Regions from separate parts of the Luteococcus sp. H101 genome, predicted to be linked through region 2. Evidence: riboswitches for the same ligand, from Rfam matches in the RefSeq annotation. Region 2 holds a riboswitch; each other region holds the start of a gene.
What was found. Region 2 has a riboswitch for cobalamin ahead of mutA (methylmalonyl-CoA mutase small subunit). Riboswitches for the same ligand answer to the same signal wherever they lie in the genome.
Positions count from the first base shown of each region.

Region 1: linked by a shared signal. The riboswitch ahead of AAEX60_RS09450 (hypothetical protein) and the one ahead of mutA (methylmalonyl-CoA mutase small subunit) in region 2 are both predicted to bind cobalamin.
Region 3: linked by a shared signal. The riboswitch ahead of cobN (cobaltochelatase subunit CobN) and the one ahead of mutA (methylmalonyl-CoA mutase small subunit) in region 2 are both predicted to bind cobalamin.
Region 4: linked by a shared signal. The riboswitch ahead of AAEX60_RS12200 (CbiQ family ECF transporter T component) and the one ahead of mutA (methylmalonyl-CoA mutase small subunit) in region 2 are both predicted to bind cobalamin.

Region 1 covers NZ_JBCDMW010000022.1:81,983-89,174, forward strand. Annotated here, with positions in the region: gene AAEX60_RS09425 (elongation factor G-like protein EF-G2) at 1-2,035, shown strand, start outside; gene AAEX60_RS09430 (SRPBCC family protein) at 2,167-2,631, opposite strand; gene trmB (tRNA (guanosine(46)-N7)-methyltransferase TrmB) at 2,715-3,491, shown strand; gene truA (tRNA pseudouridine(38-40) synthase TruA) at 3,581-4,390, shown strand; gene AAEX60_RS09445 (class I SAM-dependent methyltransferase) at 4,387-4,983, shown strand; adenosylcobalamin-variant (AdoCbl-variant) riboswitch at 5,029-5,110, shown strand; gene AAEX60_RS09450 (hypothetical protein) at 5,198-5,860, shown strand; gene AAEX60_RS09455 (hypothetical protein) at 5,955-7,192, opposite strand, start outside.
Region 2 covers NZ_JBCDMW010000044.1:1,042-8,233, forward strand. Annotated here, with positions in the region: rRNA gene AAEX60_RS15915 (23S ribosomal RNA) at 1-2,256, opposite strand, end outside; rRNA gene AAEX60_RS15920 (16S ribosomal RNA) at 2,593-4,111, opposite strand; cobalamin riboswitch at 4,697-4,936, shown strand; gene mutA (methylmalonyl-CoA mutase small subunit) at 5,090-6,982, shown strand; gene scpA (methylmalonyl-CoA mutase) at 6,979-7,192, shown strand, end outside.
Region 3 covers NZ_JBCDMW010000004.1:65,831-73,022, reverse strand. Annotated here, with positions in the region: gene cobN (cobaltochelatase subunit CobN) at 1-3,430, opposite strand, end outside; cobalamin riboswitch at 3,435-3,558, opposite strand; gene AAEX60_RS00960 (mechanosensitive ion channel family protein) at 3,634-4,524, shown strand; gene AAEX60_RS00955 (EamA family transporter) at 4,689-5,585, shown strand; gene AAEX60_RS00950 (hypothetical protein) at 5,613-6,611, opposite strand; gene AAEX60_RS00945 (serine/threonine-protein kinase) at 6,637-7,192, opposite strand, start outside.
Region 4 covers NZ_JBCDMW010000029.1:40,472-47,663, forward strand. Annotated here, with positions in the region: gene AAEX60_RS12175 (APC family permease) at 1-606, shown strand, start outside; gene AAEX60_RS12180 (alpha/beta hydrolase) at 611-1,480, opposite strand; gene AAEX60_RS12185 (hypothetical protein) at 1,480-2,325, opposite strand; gene AAEX60_RS12190 (ATP-binding protein) at 2,428-4,197, opposite strand; gene AAEX60_RS12195 (NUDIX hydrolase) at 4,339-4,851, shown strand; cobalamin riboswitch at 4,900-5,029, shown strand; gene AAEX60_RS12200 (CbiQ family ECF transporter T component) at 5,096-6,163, shown strand; gene AAEX60_RS12205 (ABC transporter ATP-binding protein) at 6,160-7,192, shown strand, end outside.

The DNA of each region.
Region 1 (7,192 bases), on a different contig from region 2:
CCTGGTCGGGTCATCCGGGTCTGGCAAGACCACATTGTTCGACACGCTGCTGGCTGTCCGGATTCCCGGCCACCGGCCGGCAAAGGACGACACGGACCGTGCCGCCGCCCTCACCCTCGCCTCGGTTTCCAGCGGCGACGTGGTGATCAACCTGCTCGATGCCCCGGGCCACCCGGACTTCGTCGGTGAGCTGCGCGCGGGTCTGCGCGCGGCCGACGCGGCCATCTTCGTGGTCTCGGCCAGCGACGGGATCGACAACACCACCGCCGCCCTGTGGGCCGAGTGCAAGGCCGTTGACCTGCCGCGGGCGATCGTGGTCACCAAGCTCGACGCGGAACGCGGGGACTATGAGACCACCGTGGAGCTGTGCCAGCAGACCTTCGGCGAGGGCGTGGTGCCGGCCTACCTGCCACTGACCAATGACGCCGGTGAGGTGATCGGCTCGATGTCGCTGGTCACCGAGCGAATCCACGACTACTCGTCGGGTTCCTCCGCAGTGCGCGAGCCCAGCGACGAGGAGTCGGACCAGATCGAGACCTACCGGGCGCCCTTCCTGGAAAGCGTGGTGACCGAGGCCGAGGACGACGACCTGATGGAGCGCTACCTGGAGGGCGAGCAGCTGGCCGTCGACCAGGTGCGGGGGGATCTGCTCAAGGCCACCGCCCATGCCGCCTTCTTCCCCGTCATCCCGGTGCAGGCGGGAAATGGCGTCGGCGTCGAGGAGCTCTACAGCCTGATCGAGCACGGTCTGCCGCATCCCGCGCTGCACCCGCTGCCGACCGTGACCTCCGCGGATGGCTCCGACATCCTGGAACTCAGCTGTGACCCCGACGGCCCGCTGGTGGCCGAGGTGGTCCGCACCACCTCCGACCCCTATGCCGGGCGGCAGTCCATGGTGCGGATCTTCTCCGGCACCCTGCGCACCGACGACGTGGTGCAGGTGGCCGGCCACCGGGAGCTGTTCACGGGCGTGGCCGACGCGCACCACCCGGAGCACGAGGAGGACGAGAAGATCGGCCCGCTCTCCTTCCCCGTCGGGACCGAGCTGAACACCAAGAACATCGCGATCGCCGGTGACATCGTGCTGGTGGGCAAGCTGAGCAAGGCGGAGACCACCGACACCTTGTCCAGCAAGGAATCCCCGGCCCTGGTGGAGCCCTGGAACCAGCCCGAACCGCTGCTTCCCACCGCCCTCAAGGCCGCCACCCGCAATGACGAGGACAAGCTGGCCGGTGCCCTGGCGCGGCTGGTGATCGAGGACACCACGGTCCGGCTGGAACGCACCGCGGAGACCGACCAGGAGATCCTGTGGACCATGGGCCAGGCCCACACCGAGCTCCTGCTGAACCGGTTGAATGACCGTTACGGGGTCAAGGTCACCCAGGAACCGATCAAGGTGCCGATGCGGGAGACCTTCATCGCCCCCGCCAAGGCGCACGGCCGGCACGTCAAGCAGTCCGGCGGCCACGGCCAGTACGCGGTCTGTGACATCGAGATTGAGCCCGCCGAACGCGGCTCCGGCTTCACCTTCGTGGACAAGGTGGTGGGTGGCGCCGTCCCGCGCCAGTTCATCCCCAGCGTGGAGAAGGGGTTGAAGAACCAGATGGAGCGCGGCACCGTCTACGGCTTCCCCATGGTGGACGTGCAGGTCACCCTGTACGACGGCAAGGCGCACTCCGTCGACTCCTCCGACATGGCCTTCCAGTCCGCCGGCGCCCTGGCGCTCAAGGAGGCGGCGACGCCGAAGACCGTCGGGCTGCTGGAGCCGATCGACGAGATCACCGTCACCGTCGGCGAGGAATACATGGGCGCCGTGATGACCGATCTGGGCAGCCGACGCGGGCAGGTGCTGGGCACCGACGCGGACACCGAGCACCACGCCATCCTGAAGGCCTTGGTTCCGGTGGCCGAGCTGGAGCGCTACGCGGTTGACCTGCGCGGTCTGGCGCACGGCAGCGGCACTTTCACCCGTCGCTTCCACGGCTACGAGCTGGTGCCCGCCAACATCGCCGAGAAGTTCGAGCAGAAGGGCTGACCCTTCAAGGCTCCTGAGCCTGTCGAGCGACGCATGACGAGGGCCGCCGTTCCCCACCGGAACGGCGACCCTCGTCGCTTCTTGACCCGGGGGGTCGCCGGTTGGGTCTGGATACGTCGGCTCTTGTGGACCTACTTCTCGCTGACCCGCGCGGCCAGCTGCGCCAGCGTGTCCTCCAGCACCTGCGCCGGCAGGATCGGGAAGCGGGACTTGAACTTGCTGCTGCGTACCTCACTCCAGTCATAGGTGAGCGAGACCTTGGTGGCCTGGGACCCCTCGGGCTCCAGCTCGTAGACCCATTCCCAGCCGCCGGGCTCCTCCCCCTCGCGGGCCGGTCGCCAGGCCAGCAGCTTGTTCTCGATCAGCCCGGTGACATGGTTCTCCATCCGGTACTCGCCGCCCATCTTCTCGTGGAACATGTCCATGCTGAAGACGTCGCCGACCGCCTGGATCCGCTGGTCGCCCTGCTCGGCACCGCGCACCATCTCCGACGCGTCGATCGAGACATGGTTGCGGGGCAGCGTGAGCACGTCGAAGATGTCCTTGGCGGGCGCATCGATCACGCGGGAAATGGTGAGACTTTCAGTGGTCGTCATCCTGCCAGCCTTGCGGAGGCCGGAGCGCGGCGGCCAGCGATTCCGCTGGACGCTGACATCGCCCGTAGGATTGTCCGGTGCCAATGCCCCCTGACGTGAGCCCGTCGACGCCGGACCAACCGCCCCGCAAGCGTCGCGTCCACCGCGAGGTGGTGAGCTTCGTGCGGCGCAGCGCCCGGATGAATGACTCGCAGGTCAAGGCGTGGGAGGCGCACCATGACCGCTGGGTGATCGAGGTGGCGCAGGGCGAGACGGAGACCTCGATCGTCGCGCAGCCCCAGCCCGACTGGGAGGTGGTCTTCGGCCGGGAGGCACCGCTGATCGTGGAGATCGGCTCCGGCACCGGGGAATCCCTCGTCGCGATGGCCAAGGCGCATCCCGAGGCGAATGTGGTGGCCTTCGAGGTCTTCCAGCCCGCCGTCGCCTCAACCCTCAGCCGGATGGCGCGGGAGGGCGTGGACAACATCCGGATCGTGATGGGCAATGGCCAGCAGGGCCTGGAACACCTCTTCGAGCCGGGCTCGATCAGCGAGCTGTGGCTCTTCTTCGCCGACCCGTGGCACAAGGTCCGCCACCACAAGCGACGTCTGGTCGGCGCCGACTTCGCGCAGCTGGTGCGTTCCCGGCTGGTCGACGGCGGGCGCTGGCGGCTGGCCACCGACTGGGATGACTACGCCGAATGGATGCGGGAGGTGTTGGACGTCGCCTCCGGGTTGGTGAACGAACACCTGGACCCGGCCGATCCCGAGAACACCGGGTGGGCGCCGCGGCTGGAGCTGCGCCCAGTCACCAAGTACGAACGCAAGGGCCTGGCAGCCGGCCGCACCATCCACGACCTGACCTATCGGAAGACCTCGTGACCGGCCATCCCGACCCGACGGCCGAGCAGGGCCGAACCCCGACGGCCGAGCCTGTCGAGGCCCCGTCGACCCCCCTCACCCGTTGGCGGTTGGACATCGCCTATGACGGCGCCCGCTTCTCTGGCTGGGCCAGCCAACCGGACCTGCGCACCGTGCAGGGCGAACTGGAACGCTGGATCACCCAGGTGCTGCGGTTGCGCGAGCCGGTGCAGCTCACCGTCGCCGGCCGCACCGACGCCGGGGTGCACGCCCGCGGCCAGGTGGCCCACGTGGACCTGCCGTCGACGGTGGACACCTCGCGGCTGCAGCGACGGCTGGACCGGGTGCTGGACGAGGACCTGCAGGTGCTGCGGGTGAGCCCCGCCCCGCCCGGCTTCGACGCCCGCTTCTCGGCCATCTGGCGTCGCTATGTCTACCGGGTCTGGGACGAGGTCTCGCGGCCAGATCCGCTGCTGCGCGGGCACATCGCGCAGATCCGCGGCGTCGTCGACGTGGACGCCACCAATGAGGCCGCCCGGATGCTGCTGGGTCTGCATGACTTCGCGCCCTTCTGCAAGCCGCGCGACGGGGCCACCACCATCCGCACCCTGACCGGCCTGCACGCCGCGCGGACCCCCGACGGAGTGCTGGAATACACCGTCACCGCCGACGCCTTCTGCCACTCCATGGTCCGTTCGCTGATGGGGGCCATGACCACGGTCGGCACCGGGCGACGGGACCAGGCCTGGCTGGCCGAGGTGATGGCCTCGCCCAAGCGGCACAGCGGGGTGCTGGTGATGCCGGCCAAGGGCCTGTGCCTGGAGGAGGTCGGCTACCCCGACGACGACCAGCTGGCAGTTCGCGCCGAACTCTCCCGCGCCGTGCGCACCCTGCCCGAGACCCCCCTGGAGGCCCCGTGAGCCACTACTTCACCACCCCGGACGGCCCGGAGAAGCGCCGCCAGATCCACGCCACCATCTGGGGGCAGGAGCTCACCCTGACGACGGCCAACGGCGTCTTCTCGGGCACCCGACTGGATCCGGCCACCAAGATCATGTTGGACGAGGTGGCGCCGCCGCACGACGGTGCCCGGCTTCTTGATCTTGGCTGTGGCTATGGCCCGATCGCCGTCGCCCTGGCCGCCGCCTGCCCGGGCAGTGTGGTGGACGCCGTCGACGTGAACGAGCGTGCCCTGGCGCTGACCAGGCTCAATGCCGACGTGATCGGCGCTGGCGGCCGGGTGCAGGCCCTCCTGCCCGAGCAGGCCGACCCGGCCACCCGCTATGACGAGATCTGGAGCAATCCGCCGATCCGGATCGGCAAGCCCGCCTTGCACGAGCTGCTGTTGACCTGGCTCCCCCGACTGGCACCGACCGGGCGCGCGGTACTGGTGGTGGGCAAGAACCTGGGCGCGGACTCGCTGGCCCGCTGGCTGACCGAGCAAGGCTATGCCTGTGAGCGACTGGCCTCCCACAAGGGCTTCCGGGTGCTGGAGGTGCGCCCGGGCGGCTGACCCGGAGGCACCGCGGCGACGCCGCAGAGCCCCGTGCAGTAGTCTTCGGCGCATTGCCGCCGCTGGGGGAATCCGGTGCAAGCCCGGAACTGACCCGCAACCGTACAGTCGGAGTACCCGGCGTCGGCAGACTCATCACCACCCGTCGTGGTCTGCGGGCGAGTCGCGGGTGGGGGCATCCGCGGCCGCCTTCCGGCCGCCGAAAGGAACCACTGTGCTCACCGCCACCGCTCGCCAGCTCGTCGCCACCGGCGCCGCCGCGGCCACCCTGTCCCTGGCACCACTGGCCGCCGTCGCCGCTCCCCTGCCGTCCGACGCCGCCCACGCCCCGGCCCGCGTCCTGCCCGCCAACCAGACCACCGACTGCCTGGACCAGGGCAAGGTGTGGCTGGTGGTGCAGAGCTCCAAGGGTGAGCTGATGGTCAACAAGTGCGTGGAGAAGGCGGCCAGCGGCACCGAGCTGCTCACCAGCGCCGGGGTGAAGATCACCAAGGATCCCAAGACCCAGATGATCTGCGCGATGGACGGGGAGCCGGCCGCCTGCCCGGCCAAGTTCGACGGCAACTACTGGCAGTACTACACCGCCACCAAGGGCGGGAAGTGGACCTTCAGCCAGGTGGGCGCGGACCAGTCCAAGCCGAAGGCCGGCACCCTCGAGGGCTGGTGCTATGGCAAGCAGTGCACCCCGACGATGCCTGCGCTGGACGGCGCCGCCGGGACGGCCAGCACCAGCGCTGCACCGTCGTCCCCCGCCAGCACCGCGCCCGCGCAGGAGGCTGGCAAGAAGGACACCCCGTGGGCCACCATCGGCGTGGTGGCACTGCTGCTCTGCGCCGGGGCCGCCGCCTTCCTGGCCAGCCGTCGCAAGAAGGCCTGAGCCGCCCGCAGACCCATCCACCCGTCGCGGCGTCGCCCTGCCGATCGTGCCACACGGCCGGGGCGACGTTGGGCAGGCTGGGCACCCGGGGTGATCACTCCTTGCTGTAGGTGACCTGTTTGAGCACCTCGGGCCAGCTGCGCTCCAGCACCCGGCCGCCCCAGACCACCGAGCCGGCCAGCAGGGCCAGTCCGTAGACCGGTGCTGCGCCCAGCAGCAACCAGCCCAGCCAGGGCCGCGACGCGGTCAGGAAGAGCGGGATGATGAAGGGCAGGGCCAGCAGGCCGGTGGCGAGCATGCTGACCAGACTGAGCAGGATGCCCGCCGCGCCGCCGCCCTCCCCACGGGAGAAGGCGTTCTGCCCGGGCGGCGGCTGCGGCACCTGCCAGAAGGCACCGGTGACGGTGCCGACGGCGGCTCCCACCAGCAGTGATCCGAGCGTGCCACCCACCAGTTCCGGCGCCAGTGCCCATCCGTCGGAGACCGCCATCAGCACGACGTCGATCAGCAGGGCGATGGGCAGCAGGATCCATCCGGCGGCCAGCAGCCGGCCCAGTCGGTCGGCCCGGCCACTGACCCCGGCGGAGATGTGCATCCACAGCGCGCTCCCGTCGTAACTGATCTCCTGCGCCACGGCCAGGGATCCCAACAGCAGCATGGAGAAGATCGCCGGGAACAGGATCCCGCGCCCGCTGATCATCGAATCCTCCCCGGAGCCCCCGAGCAGGCTGGGGGCCAGCATCAGCAGCGGCATCAGCAGCACCGAGACGGCCAACACCAGGTGCCGGGGGTCACGACGCCAGTAGCGCAGCGAGCGGCCCGCGATCGCTCCGGCTGGCCCCGAGGGCACCAGCCGGTCCACAACGGAGTGCGCCTTGGCCCGCCCACCGGCACCACCGGCTTCCAGCGGCGAGGTTAGCGCCCGGGACAGGGAACGTTCCCAGAGCAGCCACAGTGCCGCGACCAGCGCGACGGCCAGCGCAGTGTGGGCCGCCAGCAGGCCCCATCGGCCGGTGGCCGCATCCCAGGGAAGCGCCCAGGCCCAGCCGAAGGGCGTCCAGGAGGCCACCGAGGCCAGGCGCGCCGCCCGCTGTTCGAGCTGCTCCACATTGCCCAGCCAGCGAATCACCAACTGGACGCCGACTCCGCTGCCCATCGCCAGCAGGCCCAGCAGCAGCGCGGCACCGTCCCGGTAGCGGCGGGTGCTGAGCGCCGACGAAAAGCTGGCAGCCGCGGTGCGGGCCAACAGGATGCAGGTGGTGCAGCCGAGGATCGCCGCAACCAACGCGCACATTGCCGTCAAGGCGCCGGTGCTCCAACTGGCCACCTGGA
Region 2 (7,192 bases):
GTCCTACTACGCGTAACGAGCATCTTTACTCGTACTGCAATTTCGCCGAGTTCATGGTGGAGACAGCGCCCAAATCGTTACTCCATTCGTGCAGGTCGGAACTTACCCGACAAGGAATTTCGCTACCTTAGGATGGTTATAGTTACCACCGCCGTTTACTGGGGCTTAAGTTCACCGCTTCGCCGAAGCTAACAGTTCCCCTTAACCTTCCAGCACCGGGCAGGAGTCAGTCCGTATACATCCTCTTTCAAGTTGGCACGGACCTATGTTTTTAGTAAACAGTCGCTTGGGCCTGGTCTCTGCGACCCTCCACGCTTCACCGCGCAAGACGGCTAACGCATCGGGTCCCCCTTATCCCAAAGTTACGGGGGTATTTTGCCGAGTTCCTTCACCATGATTCTCTCGATCGCCTCGGTATTCTCTACCAATCCACCTGTGTCGGTTTAGGGTACGGGCGGCTCACAACTCGCTCACGAAGCTTTTCTAGGCAACATAGGATCACCCACTCACCACACACAGTGTGGCTCCTCATCATGTCTCAGGCATACAGACGGCGGATTTGCCTACCGTCAACCCTACACACTTGACCCGGGACAACCATCGCCCGGGATGGGCTACCTTCTTGCGTCCCTCCGCAGCTTGCCTACTACACCCTCGGTTCACAGACTCACCAACACATCACCCGAAGGATCCGTGCCGGCTCGCGTGCTTAGCATCAGATGATTCAGCATGGACGTTGTTTCGCCGGTACCAGAATATCAACTGGTTGTCCATCGACTACGCCTGTCGGCCTCGCCTTAGGTCCCGACTTACCCAGGGCAGATTAGCTTGACCCTGGAACCCTTGGATATTCGGCGGACGGGTTTCTCACCCGTCATTCGCTACTCATGCCTGCATTCTCACTCGTGTGCACTCCACGGACTGGGTCACCCCGCCGCTTCACCGCACACACGACGCTCCCCTACCCACCCACACACCTGCCTTACAGAGGTTATTGTGTGAGTGCCACAGCTTCGGTGGATAACTTGAGCCCCGCTACATTGTCGGCGCGGAATCACTTGACCAGTGAGCTATTACGCACTCTTTCAAGGATGGCTGCTTCCAAGCCAACCTCCTGGTTGTCTGCGCAACTCCACATCCTTTTCCACTTAGTTATCTCTTGGGGACCTTAGCTGATGATCTGGGCTGTTTCCCTCTCGACTACGAACCTTATCGCCCGCAGTCTCACTGCCACGCTCTCACTTCCCGGCATTCGGAGTTTGGCTGATTTCGGTAAGCTTGTGGGCCCCCTAGACCATCCAGTGCTCTACCTCCGGAAAGAAACACGCGACGCTGCACCTAAATGCATTTCGGGGAGAACCAGCTATCACGTAGTTTGATTGGCCTTTCACCCCTATCCACAGCTCATCCCCTCGGTTTTCAACCCAAGTGGGTTCGGTCCTCCACGACGTCTTACCGTCGCTTCAACCTGGCCATGGATAGATCACTACGCTTCGGGTCTAGAGCGTGCGACTGTATCGCCCTGTTCGGACTCGCTTTCGCTACGGCTACCCCACACGGGTTAACCTCGCCACACACCACTAACTCGCAGGCTCATTCTTCAAAAGGCACGCCGTCACCCTCACGGGCTCCGACGGATTGTATGCGATCGGTTTCAGGTACTATTTCACTCCCCTCCCGGGGTACTTTTCACCTTTCCCTCACGGTACTTGTCCGCTATCGGTCACCAAGGAGTATTTAGGCTTAACGGGTGGTCCCGCCAGATTCACGCGGAATTTCAGGGGTTCCGCACTACTTGGGGTAACACTCACAAGTGCACAACATACGGTTACGGGACTCTCACCCACTCCGGTCCAGCTTCCCAACTGATTCACCTTCGCTGCACATTTCTCACTTGTTGATCACATGACAGTATGATCCGAATGGCCCCACAACACCGCGCATGCAACACCTGTCAGCTATCACACACACACGGTTTGGCCTCCTCCGCTTTCGCTCGCCACTACTCACGGAATCACTATTGTTTTCTTCTCCTACGGGTACTGAGATGTTTCACTTCCCCGCGTTCCCTCCAACTGCCCTATACATTCAGGCAGAGGTTGCCGGACACAACTCCGGTAACTTCAAGGTTTCCCTATTCGGAAATCCCAGGATCACAGCTCGTTTACCAGCTCCCCAGGGCTTATCGCAGGTTACAACGTCCTTCATCGGCTCTTGGTGCCTAGGCATCCACCGATCGCACTAAGTAGCTTGTAAAAAAACACTACAAAGATGCTCGCGTCCACTGTCCAGTTCTCAAAATACGGGCGACACCACCACCAACAACCACAACAGTCATCAGTATGCGGTTCGACACAGAGAGCGTCACCATGCGTGACCGACCCCTCAGAACCCCAACAGCGTGTCACACCCCTCCTCACGGACACCACCTCGTTCCACACCCCAAAAGGGCAGTACTAGAAACAACATCCACTCAGACGAGTGCATTGGTCAATGTTCCACAATCCAGAGCCACGACCGGCCAACAACGTGCGTGTTGGAACCAGCGTGAATGACAAACAACACAACGGCTGCCTGTACAAAGCTCCTTAGAAAGGAGGTGATCCAGCCGCACCTTCCGGTACGGCTACCTTGTTACGACTTAGTCCTAATCACCAGTCCCACCTTCGACAGCTCCCCCCCAAAAGGGTTGGGCCACTGGCTTCGGGTGTTACCGACTTTCATGACTTGACGGGCGGTGTGTACAAGCCCCGGGAACGTATTCACCGCAGCGTTGCTGATCTGCGATTACTAGCGACTCCGACTTCATGGGGTCGAGTTGCAGACCCCAATCCGAACTGAGACCGGCTTTTTGAGATTCGCTCACCCTTACAGGCTCGCAGCTCATTGTACCGGCCATTGTAGCATGCGTGAAGCCCTGGACATAAGGGGCATGATGACTTGACGTCATCCCCACCTTCCTCCGAGTTGACCCCGGCGGTCTCCAATGAGTCCCCACCACTACGTGCTGGCAACATTGGACGAGGGTTGCGCTCGTTGCGGGACTTAACCCAACATCTCACGACACGAGCTGACGACAGCCATGCACCACCTGTGTACCGACCAAAAAGGGGCCTCCATCTCTGAAGGTTTCCGGTACATGTCAAACCCAGGTAAGGTTCTTCGCGTTGCATCGAATTAATCCGCATGCTCCGCCGCTTGTGCGGGGCCCCGTCAATTCCTTTGAGTTTTAGCCTTGCGGCCGTACTCCCCAGGCGGGGTACTTAATGCGTTAGCTGCGGCACGGATCACGTGGAATGTGACCCACACCTAGTACCCACCGTTTACGGCGTGGACTACCAGGGTATCTAAGCCTGTTTGCTCCCCACGCTTTCGCTTCTCAGCGTCAGGAAAGTCCCAGAGAACCGCCTTCGCCACCGGTGTTCCTCCTGATATCTGCGCATTCCACCGCTCCACCAGGAATTCCGTTCTCCCCTAACTTCCTCTAGTCTGCCCGTATCAGAAGCAGGCTCAGGGTTAAGCCCTGAGTTTTCACTTCTGACGCAACAAACCGCCTACAAGCTCTTTACGCCCAATAATTCCGGACAACGCTCGCACCCTACGTATCACCGCGGCTGCTGGCACGTAGTTGGCCGGTGCTTCTTCTACGCATACCGTCACTCTCGCTTCGTCTGCGTTGAAAGCGGTTTACAACCCGAAGGCCGTCATCCCGCACGCGGCGTTGCTGCATCAGACTTCCGTCCATTGTGCAATATTCCCCACTGCTGCCTCCCGTAGGAGTCTGGGCCGTATCTCAGTCCCAATGTGGCCGGTCGCCCTCTCAGGCCGGCTACCCGTCGAAGCCTTGGTGAGCCACTACCTCACCAACAAGCTGATAGGCCGCGAGCCCATCCCAAACCAAAAAATCTTTCCAACAACCACCATGCGATGAAAGCTGAATATCCAGTATTAGCCACCGTTTCCGGCGGTTATCCCAGAGTCTGGGGCAGGTTACTCACGTGTTACTCACCCGTTCGCCACTCGTGTACCCCGAAGGGCCTTACCGTTCGACTTGCATGTGTTAAGCACGCCGCCAGCGTTCGTCCTGAGCCAGGATCAAACTCTCCGTTGAAAAATATCGACAACCACCAAAGGCGGCAACGTCGTCACATCAACAAGTTCGAAACCCGACATACCAGAAAACTGGCAAATCAAAATTCCATACTCAAAGAAACCATAACCACCAACCAAACCCCCACAAAAGGGATCCAATCAATGGCCACGGGTAAATTTAGGCATTGACCTTAGACACGCTGTTGAGTTCTCAAGTTTCGGGCACGACCCGCGCTCACATCCCACGACGCTCGCTTGGGGCAACTCGACAACCTTACCGGCAATCTTTCGGAGTGTCAACTCCGATCCTCGACCGGCTGGCAGTGGGCCATGCGTCGCAACGCCTGACTTCCTGCCGTGGACTGCCTTGCGGCAACCCGTTCAACTTTAGTTCATCGAACTTTCCGTTGCAAATCCGTCGTTTCCGGCGGATCTGGCGCCATCATGCCCCGGGCTTGGCCGGAGCGGCAGGCGCGAGAGAAGACTATAGCCACTCCGCGGCGCGTCGTCCACTCGGCGCCGAGACGGTCGACCGGGCGCGCCTACGGTCTGACCACAAGTGCCATTTTCTCACCCCGCCACCCCCGCGCAGACAGGCCTCCCGCTAGGGTTTGAAGTGCTGGTTCGACCTGTGCACGCAGGCCGACGCAAGAGGGAATCCGGCGAGAATCCGGAACTGTCCCGCAGCGGTGAGTGGGAACGACACCACCCGTCCGGCATGCGAGGGATCGCACGCCACCGGACGAGCAGCACTGGGTCTGGGCCTGGGAAGCGGTGGTCGAGGAAGACGCCTTCGGGCGAAGTGCCCACGAGTCCGAATACCTGCCAGCGGCGTCGTACCCGCCAGGTGCGAGCGCAGGGGCGCCGGCCCCGGGATCAGTCCTGCAGGGTGTTCCCGGGCTCACGCGTCACCACCAGAACGGAACCGAGGAGTCCACACGTCAGGTCGGTCACCCTTCGGGGGAGCCGACGACAACCTCATCGGAGCAGGAGTCCCATGACAACGACTGAGCCGGACGCCCGCGGGGGTGCTGGAGAGTTCAAGCTCGCCAGCGACTTCGCGAAGCCGGGGATGGACAAGTGGCGCGAGGCAGCCGCCAAGGTCCTGAACCGCGGACGTCCAGAAGACAAGCTACTGACCGGTGACCAGGCGGTTGCCCGACTGGTCACCACCACCGTCGACGGCGTGGAGATCGCGCCCATCTACACGCTGGAGGATGCCCCGAAGGAGCTGGGCTACCCCGGCGTCGCCCCCTTCACCCGCGGCACCACAGTGCACAATGGCGAGGCCGACGCGTGGGATGTGCGGGCCCTGCACGAGGATCCCGATGCGGCCTTCACCAGCCAAGCGGTGCTCACCGACCTGGAGCGCGGCGCCAGCAGCCTGTGGTTCCGGGTTGACCCCGACGCCATCAAGGCCGAGGACCTGGCCCGCACACTGGAGGGCGTGCTGCTGGAGCTGATCACCGTCGAGGTGTCCAGCCGTACCGACCAGGAGGCCGCCGCCGAGGCGCTGCTGCAGGTCCTGGACGCCAGCGACAAGCCGCGCAACCACAAGTCCGCCGTGCTGGGCCTGGACCCGATCGGTCTGGCCGCCCTCAACGGCACCACTCCCGAGCTGGGCGCGCTGGCCGAGTGGGTCAAGAAGCTGGACGGGATGCGGAGCTCCCGCGCCATCGTCGTGGACGCCACCATCTGGCACAACGCCGGCGCCGGCGACGTGCACGAGCTGGGCTACGCGCTGGCCACCGGTGCCGAGTACGTCCGGGCACTGATCGACCAGGGGCTCACCCCCGACCAGGCCTTCGACGCGATCGACTTCCGGGTCACCGCCACCGTCGACCAGTTCGCCACGATTGCCCGGCTGCGCGCGCTGCGCACCTGCTGGTCCAAGGTGGGCGAGGTCTTCGGGGTCTCCGAGGCCAAGCGGGGTGCCCGGCAGCACGCCGTCACCTCCTGGCGCGAGGTCACCCGCGACGACGCCTACGTGAACATGCTGCGCGGCACCATGAGCACCTTCGCCGCCGGTATCGGTGGCGCCGAGGCGATCACCGTGCTGCCCTTCGACACCGCGTGGGGCCTGCCCGGCGACTTCAGCCGTCGCATTGCCCGCAACACCCAGGTGATCCTGGCCGAGGAGTCCAACATCGTCCGGGTCAATGACCCGGCGGGCGGCTCCTGGTATGTCGAGTCCCTCACCAAGAAGCTGGCCGAGGCCGGCTGGGCTGTCTTCGGCAAGCTCGAGGCTGCCGGTGGCATGGCCAAGGCCGTTGTCGACGGGCTTGCCAAGACCGAGCTGGAGCCGGTGATCGCCGAGCGCGCCAAGCGCCTGGCCACCCGCAAGAAGCCGATCACCGGTGTCTCCGAGTTCCCGAACATCGAGGAGCTGGACGTCACCACCGCCCGCCCCCGCCCCGAGGCCCCGGCCTTCGCCGGGCTCGAATGGCACCGGGACTCCGAGGTCTTCGAGGCCATGCGCGACGCCGTCAAGGCCCAGCCCAATGCCTCGGTCTTCCTGGCCTGCCTGGGCCAGCGTCGTGACTTCGGTGCCCGGGAGGGCTTTGCCGGCAACCTCTTCCACGTTGCCGGGCTGCCCACGCCCAAGGCCGAGGGCGGCTCCACCGAGGAGATCGTCGCGGCCTTCAAGCAGGCCGGCACGCCCGTTGCCTGCCTGTGCTCCAATGCCAAGGTCTACGCCGAGCAGGCACTGCCCGTCGCCAAGGCCCTGAAGGAGGCCGGTGCCAAGACCGTGTACCTGGCCGGCAACCTGAAGGAGCTGGGCGAGGGCGCATCCGAAGCCGAAGGAGTCATTGACGGCACCGTCGCCCTGGGCGTCGACGTCGTCACTCTGCTCGGCACCACCCTCGACACGTTGGGAGTCTCCAAGTGAGCACCGAGGTTCGTTTCGATTCCGTCCCGCTGGACGAGCAGGCCATCCCGGCCGACGCCCAGGCCCAGTTCGAGCAGCTGCTCGCGCAGGCGCCCGCCGTCGAGCAGTGGGTGACCCCCGAACAGCTGCCGGTTGAGCACATCTACGGCACGGACGTCTACGAGGGCATGGACTTCCTGGAGACCATGCCGGGCATCCCACCCTTCCTCC
Region 3 (7,192 bases), on a different contig from region 2:
TCCAGTCCGGCACCACCCCGGCCGTCGCATCGAAACCGAACAGGTAGTCCACCGTCGCCGCCAGCTCGAAGGCGCCCTTGTAGCCGTGTCGCTGCATCGCGGAGATCCAGCGCGGGTTGACGACCCGGGCGCGGAAGACGCGGGCGGTCTCCTCCGCCAGGCTGCGGGTGCGGATCCGGTCCGGGCTGGTGGAGTCGCCGACGTAGGCCTTCGGCTCGGCACCGGTCAGGGCGCGCACCGTGGCCAGCATGCCGCCGTGGTACTGGTAGAAGTCGTCGGAGTCCAGGATGTCGCTCTCCACGTTGTCGACATTCTTGGCCGCCACCTTGATCCGACGGTAGTTGGTGCGCATGTCCTCGCTGGCCGGGACGCCGTCCAGGCCGCGGCCGTAGGCATAGCCGCCCCAGGCCGTGTAGACCTCCGCCAGGTCCTCGTCGCTGCGCCAGTTGCCGCTCTCCACCACCTGCAGGATGCCGGCGCCATAGCTGCCCGGCTTGGAGCCGAAGATGCGGGTGCGGCTACGGCGTTCGTCGCCGTGCTCGGCCAGGTCCGCGGCGCTGTGGGCGCGCACATGGTTCTGGTCGTCGGGCTCCTCGAGACCTGCGACAAGCTGCACCGCGTCGTCCAACATCGCGACGACGTGCGGGAAGGCGTCGCGGAAGAAGCCGGAAATGCGCACCGTGACGTCGATCCGCGGCCGACCCAGTTCCTCCAGCGGGATCACCTGCAGGCTGTTGACGCGCCGCGAGGCCTCGTCCCATTCCGGCCTGACTCCCAGCAGGGCAAGGACCTCCGCGATGTCGTCGCCGCTGGTGCGCATGGCCGACGTCCCCCAGACGCTCAGCCCCACGGAGCTTGGGTAATCGCCGGTCTCGTCCAGGTAGCGCTTGAGCAGCGAGTCGGCCATCGCCTGACCCGTCTCCCAGGCCAGCCGCGACGGGATGGCCCTGGGGTCGACGGTGTAGTAGTTGCGGCCGGTGGGCAGCACGTTGACCAGGCCGCGCAGCGGCGAGCCCGACGGTCCGGCGTTGATGAAGCCGCCCGCCAGGGCGTGGATGACGGCGGTCAGCTCGTCGGTGGTGCGGGCCAGGCGGGGAACCACCTGCTCGGCGGCAAAGCGCAGCACCCGGGCGACCTCCGCAGCATCCACGCTGGCCGGGCTCGTCGAGGCCACCCGGTCCGCGGCCTCCGGGATCCAGCCGGCCTCCTCCATGGCCTGCACCAACTCCCGCGCGACGCCCTCCACCTCGTCGGTGCGCACGGCATCCGCGTCGTCGGCCAGCCCCAGCGCGCGACGCAGCCCGGGGACCGCGGCGGTGGCGCCACCCCAGACCTGGCTGGCGCGCAGGATGGCCAGCACGAGGTTCACCCGGGCCTCACCGGCCGGAGCGCTGCCCAGGGTGTGCAGGCCGTCGCGGATCTGGGCGTCCTTGATCTCGCACAGCCAGCCGTCGACGTGCAGCAGGAAGTGGTCGAACTCCTCGTCCTCCGGACGCTCCTCCAGGCCCAGGTCACGGTGCATCTCCGCGGCCCGCATCAGGCTCCAGATCTCGCCGCGGATGGCGGGCAGCTTGGCCGGGTCCATCGCCGCGATGTTGGCGTGCTCGTCCAGCAGCTGCTCCAACCGGGCGATGTCGCCGTAGCTCTCGGCGCGCGCCATCGGCGGCACCAGGTGGTCGACGATCACCGCGTGCGCCCGCCGCTTGGCCTGCGCCCCCTCCCCGGGATCGTTGACCAGGAAGGGATAGATCAGCGGCAGCGAACCGATCGCGGCATCCGGCCCGCAGGCGGCGGACAGCGCCGCATTCTTGCCCGGCAGCCACTCCATCGAGCCGTGCTTGCCCAGGTGGACCACCGCGTCGGCGCCGAAACCGTGCTCGATCCAGCGGTAGGCGCCGATGTAGTGGTGGCTGGGCGCCATGTCCGGGTCGTGGTAGATCGCGACGGGATTCTCCCCGAAGCCGCGGGGCGGCTGGATCATCAGCACCACATTGCCGGCCTGCAGGGTGGCCAGCACCAGTTCGCCGTCGTCGTTGACGAAGAGCTGACCGGGGCCCTCACCCCAGGCCTCGGTCATCTGCTCACGCAGAACCGAGGGGAGGTCCGCGGTCCACTCGCGGTACTGCTCGGGGGTGATCCGGACGTGCGCATCGGTGAGCTGGGCGCTGGTCAGCCACTCCTCATCCTGTCCACCGGCCGCGATCAGGGCGTGGATCAGGGCGTCGCCGGCGACGGTGTCGTCATCACCGTCGATGATCCGGGTGACCTCGTTCTCCCCACCCAGGTCATAACCCTCGTCACGCAGCCGGCGCAGCAGCCGCACCGCGGAGACGGGGGTGTCCAGGCCCACCGCATTGCCGATCCGGGCGTGCTTGGTGGGGTAGGCGGACAGCATCAGCGCGATCTTCTTGTCCTTGTTGGGAAGGTGTCTCAACCGGGCGTGGTGGGTGGCGAGCCGGGCAAGGCGGGTGCAGCGCTCCGGGTCGGCGACGTAGTGGGGCAGCCCCTCGTCGTCGAACTCCTTGAAGCTGAACGGCCCGGCGATGATCCGCCCGTCGAACTCCGGGATGGCGATCTGGGTGGCGGCATCCAGCGGACTGACGCCGTCATCGCTGGCCTGCCAGTCCGCCCGGGAGCTGGTCAGGCAGAGGCCCTGGATGACGGGGATGTCCAGGGCGGCCATCCGCTCCACGTCCCAGGCCTCGTCATCCCCACCTGCGCCGGCGGTTGCCGGAGTGCTGCCGCCGGCCGCCAGGACCGTGACCACCAGGGCATCCAACTCACCCAGGGCTTCATAGAGCGCGTCGGGGGCCGAGCGCAGCGAGCCGGCAAAGATCGGCAGCCCGACGGCCTGCCCGGTGGCGTCGACGGCGTCGGCCAGGGCGTGCGCAAAGGCGGTGTTCCCGCTGGCCTCGTGGGCGCGGTAGTAGAGGATGCCCACCTTGGCGAGGTCCCCGGCACCCGCCACCGGCTCGCGACGGGCCCAACCCCAGGACGGGATTTCCTGCGGGGCTTCGAATCCCTCGCCGGTGAGCAGCACCGTGTCCCCCAGGAAGGCGTGCAGCTGGGCCAGGTTCTCGGGGCCGCCCTCGGCGAGGTAGCGGTGTGCCTCGGCCGCGACACCCATCGGCACGGTCGAGAGTTCCATCAGCTCGGCGTTGGGCTGTTGCTCGCCGCCGAGCACGACGGTGGGAATCCCGGTGGCGGCGATCCGGCGGAAACCCTCGCACAGGTCCTGCGGCCCACCCAGGATGCGCGCCAGGACCAGGTCACACCCTTCGATCAGTTCGGCCATCGACTGGTGGCCGGAGCGGGCCGGATTAGCGAGCACGTACTCGGCGCCGCTGGCGCGGGCGGAGAGCAGGTCGGTGTCGGACGTGGACAGCAACGCGATGCGCACTTTTCCTCCTGGGTGGGGTTCTCGCCCCATCGTCGTTCAGGTCATGCCCGCGGTGAGTGTCTGGCTTGGTGCCCATCAAGCAATGACAAGCACATTCACAGTGGCGGAACCGCCCCGGACTCACACCGGGTTCCTGCGCCGCGAGCGGGGTCAGTCTAGCCAGCCGTCGGGTACCGGCCGCCAGCCCTTGCCGTGCGGCGCCAGCCGCCCGGCCGACCCGACACAATGGAGCCATGCTGTTGCAGAGTCTCGTCTTCGTCTGGCCGGACACGGCCGTCGCCATCGCAGTGATCATCGCGCTGGCGGTGATCGGCCGGTGGCTGGTGCAGGTGGCCATCCGACGGATGGTCAAGCTGTCCACGGATCGCGCCAAGCAGCACCTGGACAAGCTGGGCCGCCCCGGCCAGATCCTGGCGGCCGCCACCGGGATGGAATCGCAGCGGCAGAGCCAGCGCGCCGCCACCATGGGCTCGATCCTGGGCAGCGCCGCCACCTTCCTGATCGTCACCGTGGCGGTACTGACCATCCTGAGCCACATCGGGATCAACCTAGCGCCGGTGCTCGCCTCGGCCGGCGTCGGCGGCGTCGCCCTGGCCTTCGGCGCGCAGAGCCTGGTGAAGGACGTGATCAGCGGCATCTTCCTGATCCTGGAAGACCAGTTCGGCGTCGGCGACGTGATCACCGTGAACGAGATCACCGGCACGGTGGAGCACGTCGGGCTGCGAGTCACCAGCGTCCGCGACGCCAACGGGATGCTCTGGTACCTGCGCAATGGCGAGATCACCACGCTGGGCAATGTGTCCCAGGGCTGGAGCATCGCGACGATCGACCTGCCGATCAATCCGACGGAGGATCCGGCCCGCGCCGTCGAAGTGCTGGAGCGGGTCTGCACCACTTTCGCCGCCGACGAGCAGTACGCGGCCGACCTGATCGACCCGCCCGAGGTGCTCGGCGTCGAGACCATCACCGGCCAGGCGATGACCCTGCGGATCAGCGCGAAGTGCCTTGCCAACCAGCAGTGGGGGGTGCAACGGGAGCTCCGGGAGCAGGCCAAACGAGCCCTGGACGCGGCCGGGATCCGGGGCGCGATCTCCGGCTGGGGATCCGGCTCCACCGCCCCCTGAATTTCTTGGACGCCTGACCTATTTTCCCAGTAGAGCAGATGCCGTTGCGCACTGCCATAGTGGCAGTGGACCCCGATATCCGCTCTATCGGGATAACTGGGCTGTTGACCAAGATTCGACGGACAGGAAGCGGCCCCCAGTAGCCCCTGTGAGATGGTGACCGGGTGACCTCCCAGACCGCCCGTGCCATGCCCGGCGCCATCTGGATGGTGCTGGGCGCCATCGCCTCGGTGCAGCTGGGCGCGGCGGTGGCCAAGAACCTGTTCGGGGTGGTGCCGCCGGTGACCATGGCCTGGTTGCGGCTCGCGGCCGCCGCGGTGGCGCTGCTGGTGCTGGGCGCGCTCGCCCGGGCCCGACGCCCTTCGGCAGGCTCAGGAGCCGTGGCAGGAACAGGCGCAGGGAACGCGGCCGCCCCCGCCCGCTCCTGGCGCGACGGGCTGGCCTATGCCGTTTGCCTGGTGGGGATGAATGTCAGCATCTACGAGGCCTTCGCCCGGCTCCCACTGGGGCTGGCGGTCACGCTGGAGTTCCTTGGCCCGTTGGGATTGTCGGTGCTGGGCAGCCGTCGGGCCCGCGACGTGTTGTGGGCCCTGCTGGCCCTAGCCGGGGTGGCGCTGCTGGGTTTCACCCCCACCGGAATGGACCCCGTGGGCGTCTTCTTCGCCCTGTTGGCCGGGGCGCTGTGGGCCGGCTACATCGCCACCGCCGCCCGGGCCGGCCGCACCTGGGCCAGCAGGGACGCCCTCACCCTGGCCTGCGGCCTGGGTGCCGTCGCGCTGGCAGTTCCGGCCATCGCGCAGGGCGGCGCCCAGATCTGGCGGCCCGACGTGCTGCTGGCGGGCGCCGGGGTGGGCCTGCTCAGCTCCGTGATCCCGTACTCGCTGGAAATGGTGGCGCTGAAGTCCATCCCACCACGGGTCTTTGGCATCCTGATGAGCCTGGAGCCGGCGGCCGCGGCCCTGGCCGCCCTGATCCTGCTGGGCGAGAAGCTCAGCCCCACCGATCTGCTGGCGATGGGCTGCGTGATCGTCGCCTCGATCGGCGCCACCCGCTCCGCCTGAACCAGGCTCGGCGAGGAGCAGCAGTGGTCAGCAGTTCCCGCCGGCCGGCAGCTCCGCCCGGTGCTCCCGCACCCAGCCGGCGATGGCGTCCAGGTCTCGCACCCCGGCCTCGAAGCCAGCGGGGGAATCCACCATCACCGCCACGCCCAGCTGACCGCCATCCACCGGCAGCACCGCCAGCTGGCGCACCAGGTAGCCAGCACCCGACGACGGGCCCCAACCACCCTTGATCGCGGCGCCCTCCAGCCGGTGCAGCCCCCAGGCCTGGCCCGCATCCACCTGCCGCATCAGGCCCAGCACCTGGCTGGCGCCGTCCTGGCAGGGCAGCTGCGCCGCGAACCGGGCCTGGTCTCCCAGCGCCCACGGGGTCTGCCCGAAGGCGCTGTACGGCGGCCGCACGGCAGCCGGCTGGGTGCGGGTCACCGGATCCCCGCCGGCCCGCAGCACCCGGTCAACCGCGGCGGCGGCTTTCTTGCCTGCCCCCAGCTGGTGCCAGAGCTGATCCGCCGCCTCATTGTCCGACGCGGTGATCGCCCGACGGACCAGGGCCTGGGTGTCGGGCCCCGGGGAGGACAGCGCGGCGATCGACAGCGGCACCTTGGCGGTGGACCAGGCCGGGCCGGTATCCGACTTGCCCCAGTGCACGGCCTCTCCCCGGCCACCCACGGGCACCACGGCAATCCCCGCCGGTCCGCTGAGCGACGCCTGCAGCTTCCCGAAGGAGGCCGCCAGTGCCGAGGCATCCGCCGGCCCGACGCTGGCGGGGGCCCGCGTGACCGAAGCGGCGGAGGACGGCGCCGTCGAGCCGCTGGTGGGGACCGGCACCGGGGTGGGGCGGGGTCCGGTGGCCGAGGCAGTGCTCGGCGCTGCGGTGCTCGGCGCTGTGGTCACCACCACCGGGGCATCACTGTCCTGCTGCGGCGGCGAGGGTGGGGTCTGGGCACAACCCACCAGCACCGCCAGGCCTAGAGCCGAAAGACCCGGGGCCAGCAGCTGGCGGGCCCCCACCCGAGCATCGCCATCCATCCGTCGCAGCCGATTCATCGACGGGTCACCAGATCAGGACCACGGCGCCATTGCCTCCGGTGCATCGCACCAGGTCACCGGTGGGTTCGCAGGTCATGTCGTAGTACTTGCCGGTGGTGGCGCTGTAGGAGTTCAGGGTCAGCCGCTGACCGTTGCCATTGCTGTTGGTGTAGTCCTGCAGCACCTGCCGGACGAAGGGGCAACTGGTCACCGAATTGCCGGCCGCGGCACTGGCCCAGGGCGTCGCACTGCTGGACGTGACGCAGGTGGTGGACCCCGACGGCAGTTGGATCACCCGCTGGCTGGTGGCCGACGGCACCGGCGTGGCGGCCGTGCTGGGGGCCGCCGACGGGGCCGCCGACGGGGCTGTCGTGGCGGGCTGGGCAGTCGACTGCGCGGCCGAGGCACCGCCCCCACCGGACTTCTGCGTGGAACCGCCGGAGCCCGGAAAACCCAGGACCCGCACGGCTCCAAAGCCGAGCAGCGCCAGCACCAGCACCGCTGCCAACCACAGGGGCCAGCCTGGCCGCTTGTTCGCTGGCGGGGCCGGCGGCACCGGACTGCCGGCCGGCATCGGGCCC
Region 4 (7,192 bases), on a different contig from region 2:
CAGTACTACGGTGTCGGCAACTTGTTGATGATCATCCAGGCCGTCGCCAATGCCTGTGCCCAGGCGGCGGTGCTGCTGATCTCCATCGATGCTCCGCTGAAGGTGCTGCTGGCGGATTCCGATGACCGCTACATTCCGCGCTGGCTGCGCAAGGAGAACCGCTTCGGGGCCCCGGTCAACGGCTATCTGCTGACCGCGATCCTGGTCAGTCTGGTCTCTCTGCTTCCGATCATCGGCGTGGGGAACATGGATGAACTGTTCAGCAATCTGCTGGACCTCAACGCCGTCGTGATGCCGCTGCGCTACCTCTTCGTCTTTGCGGCCTATGTGGCGGTCCGACGGATGGCCGGCCGGTTGGGTCTGGTCTCCCACTACCGCTTCGTCAGGAACGACGCGGTGGCGCTGGCGATGGGGGCGTGGTGCTTCCTGTTCACCGCCGCCGCCTGCATTCTGGGGATGATCCCCGGCAAGCTGGAGCCCTACACCACGGCTTGGTGGAACAAGCTGCTGCTGAACGTGGTTGCCCCGGTGGTCTTCATCGCCCTGGGTCTGATCATGCCGTTGGTGGCGCGTGCCCAGCGGTCCCGGGTGGAGGCCAACGACTAGAGCCTCACAGTCTCAGGAAGTCCGCCACCCTGGCGATATAGCCCGGGCGGTCGGCAAAGTAGGCACCGCAGTGGTCCACCCCGGGGACGAGGTGGACCACTGCTTTGTCTCCGGCGGCGGCCGCCAACCGACGGGTGTGCTCCACCGGGATCACCGAGTCCCGGGTGCCGTGGACCAGCAGCAACGGCCGGGGAGGGATCTGGGACACGACGTCGATGGGCTGCACCTGGCCAAAGCCGTAGCCGTAGCGCAGCCGGGTGACCCGGTCCACCAACGGCACCAGCGGCACCGGCGGCAGCCGCATGCCGCGGGCGGCGGCCGCGATCACGCCGTGCAGGTCAGCGAAGGGGGAATCGGCCACCACCCGGGTGACGCGGGAATCCCCGGCGGACACCAGCAGCGCCACCGCGGCTCCCATGGAGAAGCCCACCACGTCGATCTCCGCCCCGGGGCAGCGGGCCGCCACCCAGTCCAGCGCGGCCGCCAGGTCCAGCTGCTCATAGTGCGCGACGGACTGCGGCCCGTCCGCGGAATCCCCATTGCCGCGGAAGTCGAAGACCAGTACCGCGGCGCCGGCCCGCCACAGGCCCGGGCCGATGCCCAGCATGTCGGCCTTGCTGCCCCGATGCCCGTGACAGACCACCACAACGTGGGTCGCACCGGGCCGGTCGAACCACCAGCCCGCCAGCCGGGTGCCGTCGCCGGCGGTGAACCAGACGTCCTCGGCGGACATCCCCACCTCGAAGGGGCTCATCGCGTAGGCCAGGGCGGGGCGCTGCGGTCCGCTGATCTGGTGCGCCGCGGCCAGCGCGCCGACGGCAAGACCGCCTCCGGTCAGGCCGAGGGCGGTCAGGGCGGTGCGAACCCGGGGCATCAGTCGCCGAAGAAGTCGCCGAGGCCGTCGAACATGTCGCCGATGCCGTCGCCGATGCTCTCGAAGCCGTCACCGATCCCCTCGCCGATGCCCTCGAAACCGTCACCGATCCCGTCGCCCAGGCCGCCGTCGAAACCGCCGCCGAACCCGGGGCCGTCGAACAGCGAACCCACGCCATGGAAGACCAACGAGCCGATCGCGATGTCCCGGATCAGGTTGGAGCCGGACCAGCCGGAGTAGTAGCCCTGCGCCCACGGCGCGTAGGCCGGGCCGCCCTGCCAGTAGGGCACCCTCTGGGCGCCCACCTGCACGGTGCGGATGTAGGGATCGGCACCGGCCAGCACCCGCTCGGCGTCGGCGGCACAGGCCGGGATGTCGCGCTGGGTGCCGCCCGGGGGAGTCCAGGTGACGTTCTGGCTGCTGGGGCCGTGCGCCGGGTTGAAGAAGCACGGCGGGCGCTTCTGCGGCAACGGCTCACCGGCCACCCGGGCGTTCACGCACGCGATGGCATAACGCCCGTCCTCCAGGATCTCCGTGACGTGCTTGACCTCGTCGGGCGTGGTGACGGCGGCCAGGGAGGACTTGGCGTTCTCATAGGCGTCCAGGGCGCGCTCGTAGTCCTGACGCATGGCCTGGTCCAGCGGATGGCCGGCCACCTCCGAATCCAGCCGCTGCAATTCCTCGCCGAACTTGGTGACGTCCTCGTCCGCGGCCCGACGGCTGGTGGTCAGGGCGGTCTCCAGCGCCGCCGCCCGCTGCGCCTCGACGGCCTTGCGCTGGCGGCTGGACTGGAACAGGCCCACCACGACGGCGAGCATCGCGATGACCAGAAGGAGCTCAAACATGGTTTCCAGTGTGGGGCATGCGTGAGGCGGGCCCAAGTCATGGGCCCGCCTCACGGGAATTCATGGTGACTTCACAGGTGACCGCCGGTCACCGGCTGAGAATCACTCAGGATCGACGATCTCGCACAGCACCGCACCGGCGTTGACCGTTTCGCCGGGGTTCGCGGCCAGCGCCTTGACCACACCGGTCCGGTGAGCGGTGACCGGGTTCTCCATCTTCATGGCCTCCAGCACCACCACCAGCTCGCCTTCCTCCACGGTGGTGCCCTCCTCGACGGCCACCTTCACGACGGTGCCCTGCATGGGCGCGGTCAGCGAGTTACCCGACGGGGCCGAGGCCTTGGCGCCGCCCCGGTCACGCTTGGTGGGCTTCTTCTTGCCGGACGGCTTGGCCGCGGTGGCCAGGTTGCCGGGCAGCTTGACCTCCAGCCGCTTGCCGTTGACCTCCACCACGACGGTGGTGGGCTCCGGCACGTCGTCGGCCTCGCCCAGTTCGCCGGTGTAGGGGGCCACCTTCAGGTCGGCCTCCGTCTCGATCCAGTTGGTGTAGACGCCGAACTTCTCGCCGTCGCCCTTGAAGGCCTCGTCGTCCAGGACCGCCTGGTGGAAGGGGATCACGGTGGGCATGCCCTCCAGGACCAGCTCCTTCAGGGCCCGACGGGAGCGCGCCAGCGCGTTGTCCCGGCTGGTGCCGGTGACAATCACCTTGGCGACCAGCGAGTCGAAGGAACCGGGCACCGTCATGCCGGTGTGGTAGCCCTCGTCGACGCGCACGCCGGGGCCCGTCGGCGGGACCCACTTGACCAGGGTGCCGGGGGCGGGCATGAAGTTGCGGCCCGCGTCCTCGGCATTGATCCGGAACTCGATCGAGTGGCCGCGGATCTCGGGATCGTCGAAGCCGAGCTCTTCGCCATTGGCAATCCGGAACATCTGCTGCACCAGGTCCAGACCGGTGACCTCCTCGGAGACGGGGTGCTCCACCTGCAGGCGGGTGTTGACCTCGAGGAAGCTGATCAGGCCGTCCTGGGCCACCAGGAACTCGCAGGTGCCGGCGCCGACGTAGCCGGCCTCCTTCAGGATCGCCTTGGACGAGCTGTACAGCCGCTCCAGCTGCTCGTCGGTGAGGAAGGGCGCGGGGGCCTCCTCCACCAGCTTCTGGTGACGACGCTGCAGGGAGCAGTCACGGGTGGAGACCACCACGACATTGCCGTGCTGATCGGCCAGGCACTGGGTCTCGACGTGACGCGGCTTGTCCAGGTAGCGCTCGACGAAGCACTCGCCCCGGCCGAAGGCGGTCACGGCCTCACGGGTGGCGGACTCGAACAGCTCCGGCACCTCTTCCATGGTGCGGGCCACCTTCAGGCCGCGGCCACCGCCACCGAAGGCGGCCTTGATGGCGATCGGCAGGCCGTGCTCCTTGGCGAAGGCGACAACCTCATCGGCATCCGCCACCGGGTCCGGCGTGCCGGGAACCAGCGGGGCGCCCACCTTCAGCGCGATGTGACGGGCCTTGACCTTGTCGCCGAGGTTCTCGATGGCCTCGGGCGAGGGGCCGATCCAGATCAGGCCCGCGTCGATGACGGCCTGGGCGAAGGAGGCATTCTCGGCGAGGAAGCCGTATCCGGGGTGGATCGCGTTGGCGCCGCTGCGCTGGGCGACCTCGAGGATCTTGTCAACATTCAGGTAGGTCTCGGCGGGGGTTGCCCCGTTGAGCGCGTAGGCCTCGTCGGCGAGCTTCACGAAGAGGGCTTCGGAGTCGCTGTCGGCATAGATTGCAACGCTTCCGATCCCGGCATCGGCGGCGGCACGAATCACCCGAACGGCAATCTCGCCGCGGTTCGCCACGAGCACCTTGGTGATCTGGTTTCCCACTGTTCCTCCTTGAACTGGCCTGCTTCATGGGCCTTGCTGCTGGGAGTCTATTGCCTGCTGGCCTGCTTCGGCAGCCGTTGGACCTGCTCACTCACAGTGTGGAACGAAAACCTTTGCCGGGCGCCGCACTATTGTGGCCGCATGCCTACCCCCGAGTTCATCCTGGAACTGCGCAAGTCCATCGGTCACGCCATGCTGTGGCTGCCCGGCACCACCGCCGTCGTGCTGCGGCCGGGGCCGCGCGGGGAGCAGGTGCTGTGCGTGCAGCGCTCCGACAACGGCTCCTGGACGCCGATCTGCGGGATCGTCGAGCCGGGGGAGGACCCGCATGTGGCCGCCATCCGGGAGGCGGAGGAGGAGGCCGGCGTCCGGATCGAGATCGAACGGATGGTCTGGATGAGTCCCACCGGCGAGATGCAGTATGACAACGGCGACCGCAATGACTACCTGGACCACACCTTCCGCGCCCGCTGGGTAGGTGGCGAGGCCAGCGTGGGCGACGACGAGTCTGTCAACGTCGGCTGGTTCGATCTGGATGCCCTGCCCCAGCCGATGGCCGAGATCCAGCGCCGCCGGATCATGGTGGCTGCCGGCAACCCGCCCGAGGTGCTGTTGGGGGTGCAGGCCGCCCTGGACTTCCTGGGCGAGGGCTGACTCTGGTCGTCGGTCTCGCGTGCCGCGCAGCGGACCATCCCGGCCGTCGCGCTACCGTGGTGCGGTGATCGACGGGGGAATCCGGTGCGAGACCGGAACTGACCCGCAGCCGTGAGGTCTCCCGGGCGGTAGTGCCCGCGAGCCGAGTCGGAATGCCCGTCGACGACCGACTCGATTGACCCGTCGCGGCCCGCGGGAGAGTCAGGGGCGCGGCTCCTGGCCCGTGCGCCGCGGGAAGGACCCCGTGACCCGCACCCTGCACCCGATGGCCTGGTGGGCCTGGGCCCTGGGCTGCGCCGTGGCGGTCAGCACCCTCTACAACCCGCTGCTGGTGGTGCTGGTGGTGGCCGCGGTGTGGGCGGTGGTGCTGAACCGGCGCACCCGGGCACCCTGGGCCAAGGCGGCCGGCGCGTACCTGACCCTTGCACTGGTGGTGCTGGGCATCCGGGTCTTCTTCCAGATCCTGCTGGGCATCAACCGCACCGGTCAGGTGCTGTTCACCCTGCCCCAGCTGCAACTGCCCGGCTGGGCGGCCGGTCTGCGGATCGGCGGCCCGGTCACCCTCGACGGCCTGCTGTACACCCTCTACGACTCGCTGCGGCTGGTGGCGATGCTGCTCTGCGTCGGGGCCGCGAATGCCCTGGCCAATCCCAAACGGGCCCTGCGGGTGGTCCCGCCCGCGCTGCACCAGCTCAGCGTCGCCCTGGTGGTGGCGCTGAGCGTGGCGCCGCAGCTGATCGAGAGCGTGCAGCGGGTCCGCCGGGCCCGGCGCCTGCGCGGTGGGGCCAGCCGCGGCTGGCATGCCGTGCGGGCCGTGGTGGTGCCGGTGCTGGAGGACGCGATCGAACGTTCCATGCTGCTGGCCGCGGGAATGGAGGCCCGGGGCTATGGCCGCACCCACGCCCAGCGCCCGGTGGGCCGCGCGCTCACCGCCCTGCTGCTGGGCGCCCTGGTGCTGATCACCCTGGCCACCTTCCTGCTGCTGGGAATTCCGGGTTCCGGACCCTGGGGGTGGGCGCTGCTGGCGCTGGGGCTGGTGGCCGCGTGGCTCGGGCTTCATCGCTCCGGCCAACGGCTCGCGGTGACCCGCTACCGTCCCGACCCGTGGGAATGGCCCGAATGGTCGGTCTGTGCCGCCGGGGCACTGGCCGTCGGGGCGGTGCTGTGGCTGCAACGCGTCGTGCCCGACGTGATGTCGCCGTCCTCCTCGCCGCCGGTCTGGCCACAACTCGACCCCCGGATGCTGCTGGTGCCCGCGTTGGCCCTGCTGCCACTGCTCACCACCCCGAAACCGCCCAAGGATGCCCTGTGATCACCTTCGACGACGTCACGCTGCGCCACCCGGGCGCCGCGCGGCCCACGCTGGCCAACCTGGACTTCACCATTCCCGACGGGGACCTGTGCCTGGTGGTGGGACGCACCGGTGTCGGCAAGTCCACCCTGCTGGGCGCCATCAACGGCCTGGTGCCGCACTTCACCGGCGGCCACCTCAACGGCGACGTGCGGGTGGCCGGCCGCTCCACCCGCACCCACCGCCCGCGGGAGATGGCCGAGCTGGTGGGCTATGTGGGGCAGAACCCGCTGGCCGGCTTCGTCACCGATCGGGTGGAGGACGAGGTGGCCTATGGGATGGAGCAGCTGGGCCTGTCCCCAGCCACCATGCGCAAGCGGGTGGAGGAGACCCTGGACATCATGGGGATTGCGCCGCTGCGCAACCGGGCGCTGATCGAGTTGTCCGGCGGGCAACAGCAGAGGGTGGCGATTGCGGCGGTGCTGGCCGCGCAGCCGCGCGTCGTGGTGCTGGACGAGCCCACCAGCGCCCTGGACCCCACCGCTGCGCAGGACGTGCTGGCCTCCATCACCACCCTGGTGCACGAGGTGGGCCTGACCGTCGTGCTGGCCGAGCACCGGTTGGAGCGGGTGATGCACGCCGCCGACAGCGTGCTCTGGCTGCCCGGCGACGGCTCCGCCCAGTACGGCCTGGCCGGACAGGTGCTGGCCCGGGCCGACGTCGTGCCGCCGCTGAGCGCCCTGGCCCGGACGCTGGGCTGGGCCGAGGTGCCGCTCAGTGTGCGCAATGCCCGCCGACGGGTGGCCGCCGAGGGCATCACGCTCAAGCCGCTTGCCCCTGCACGGCTGCCACGCGGTGAGGTGGTGGCCCGGCTGGACAGGTTGCGGGTGGCCTACGACGATCTGGTGGCGGTCAACAGCATCAGCCTGACCTTCCAGCGGGGCACCATCACCGCCCTGATGGGCCGCAATGGCGCCGGGAAGTCGTCGCTGATGTGGGCCCTGCAAGGGGCGATGCCCAGCACCGGGGAGCTGGTCGTCGATGGGACTG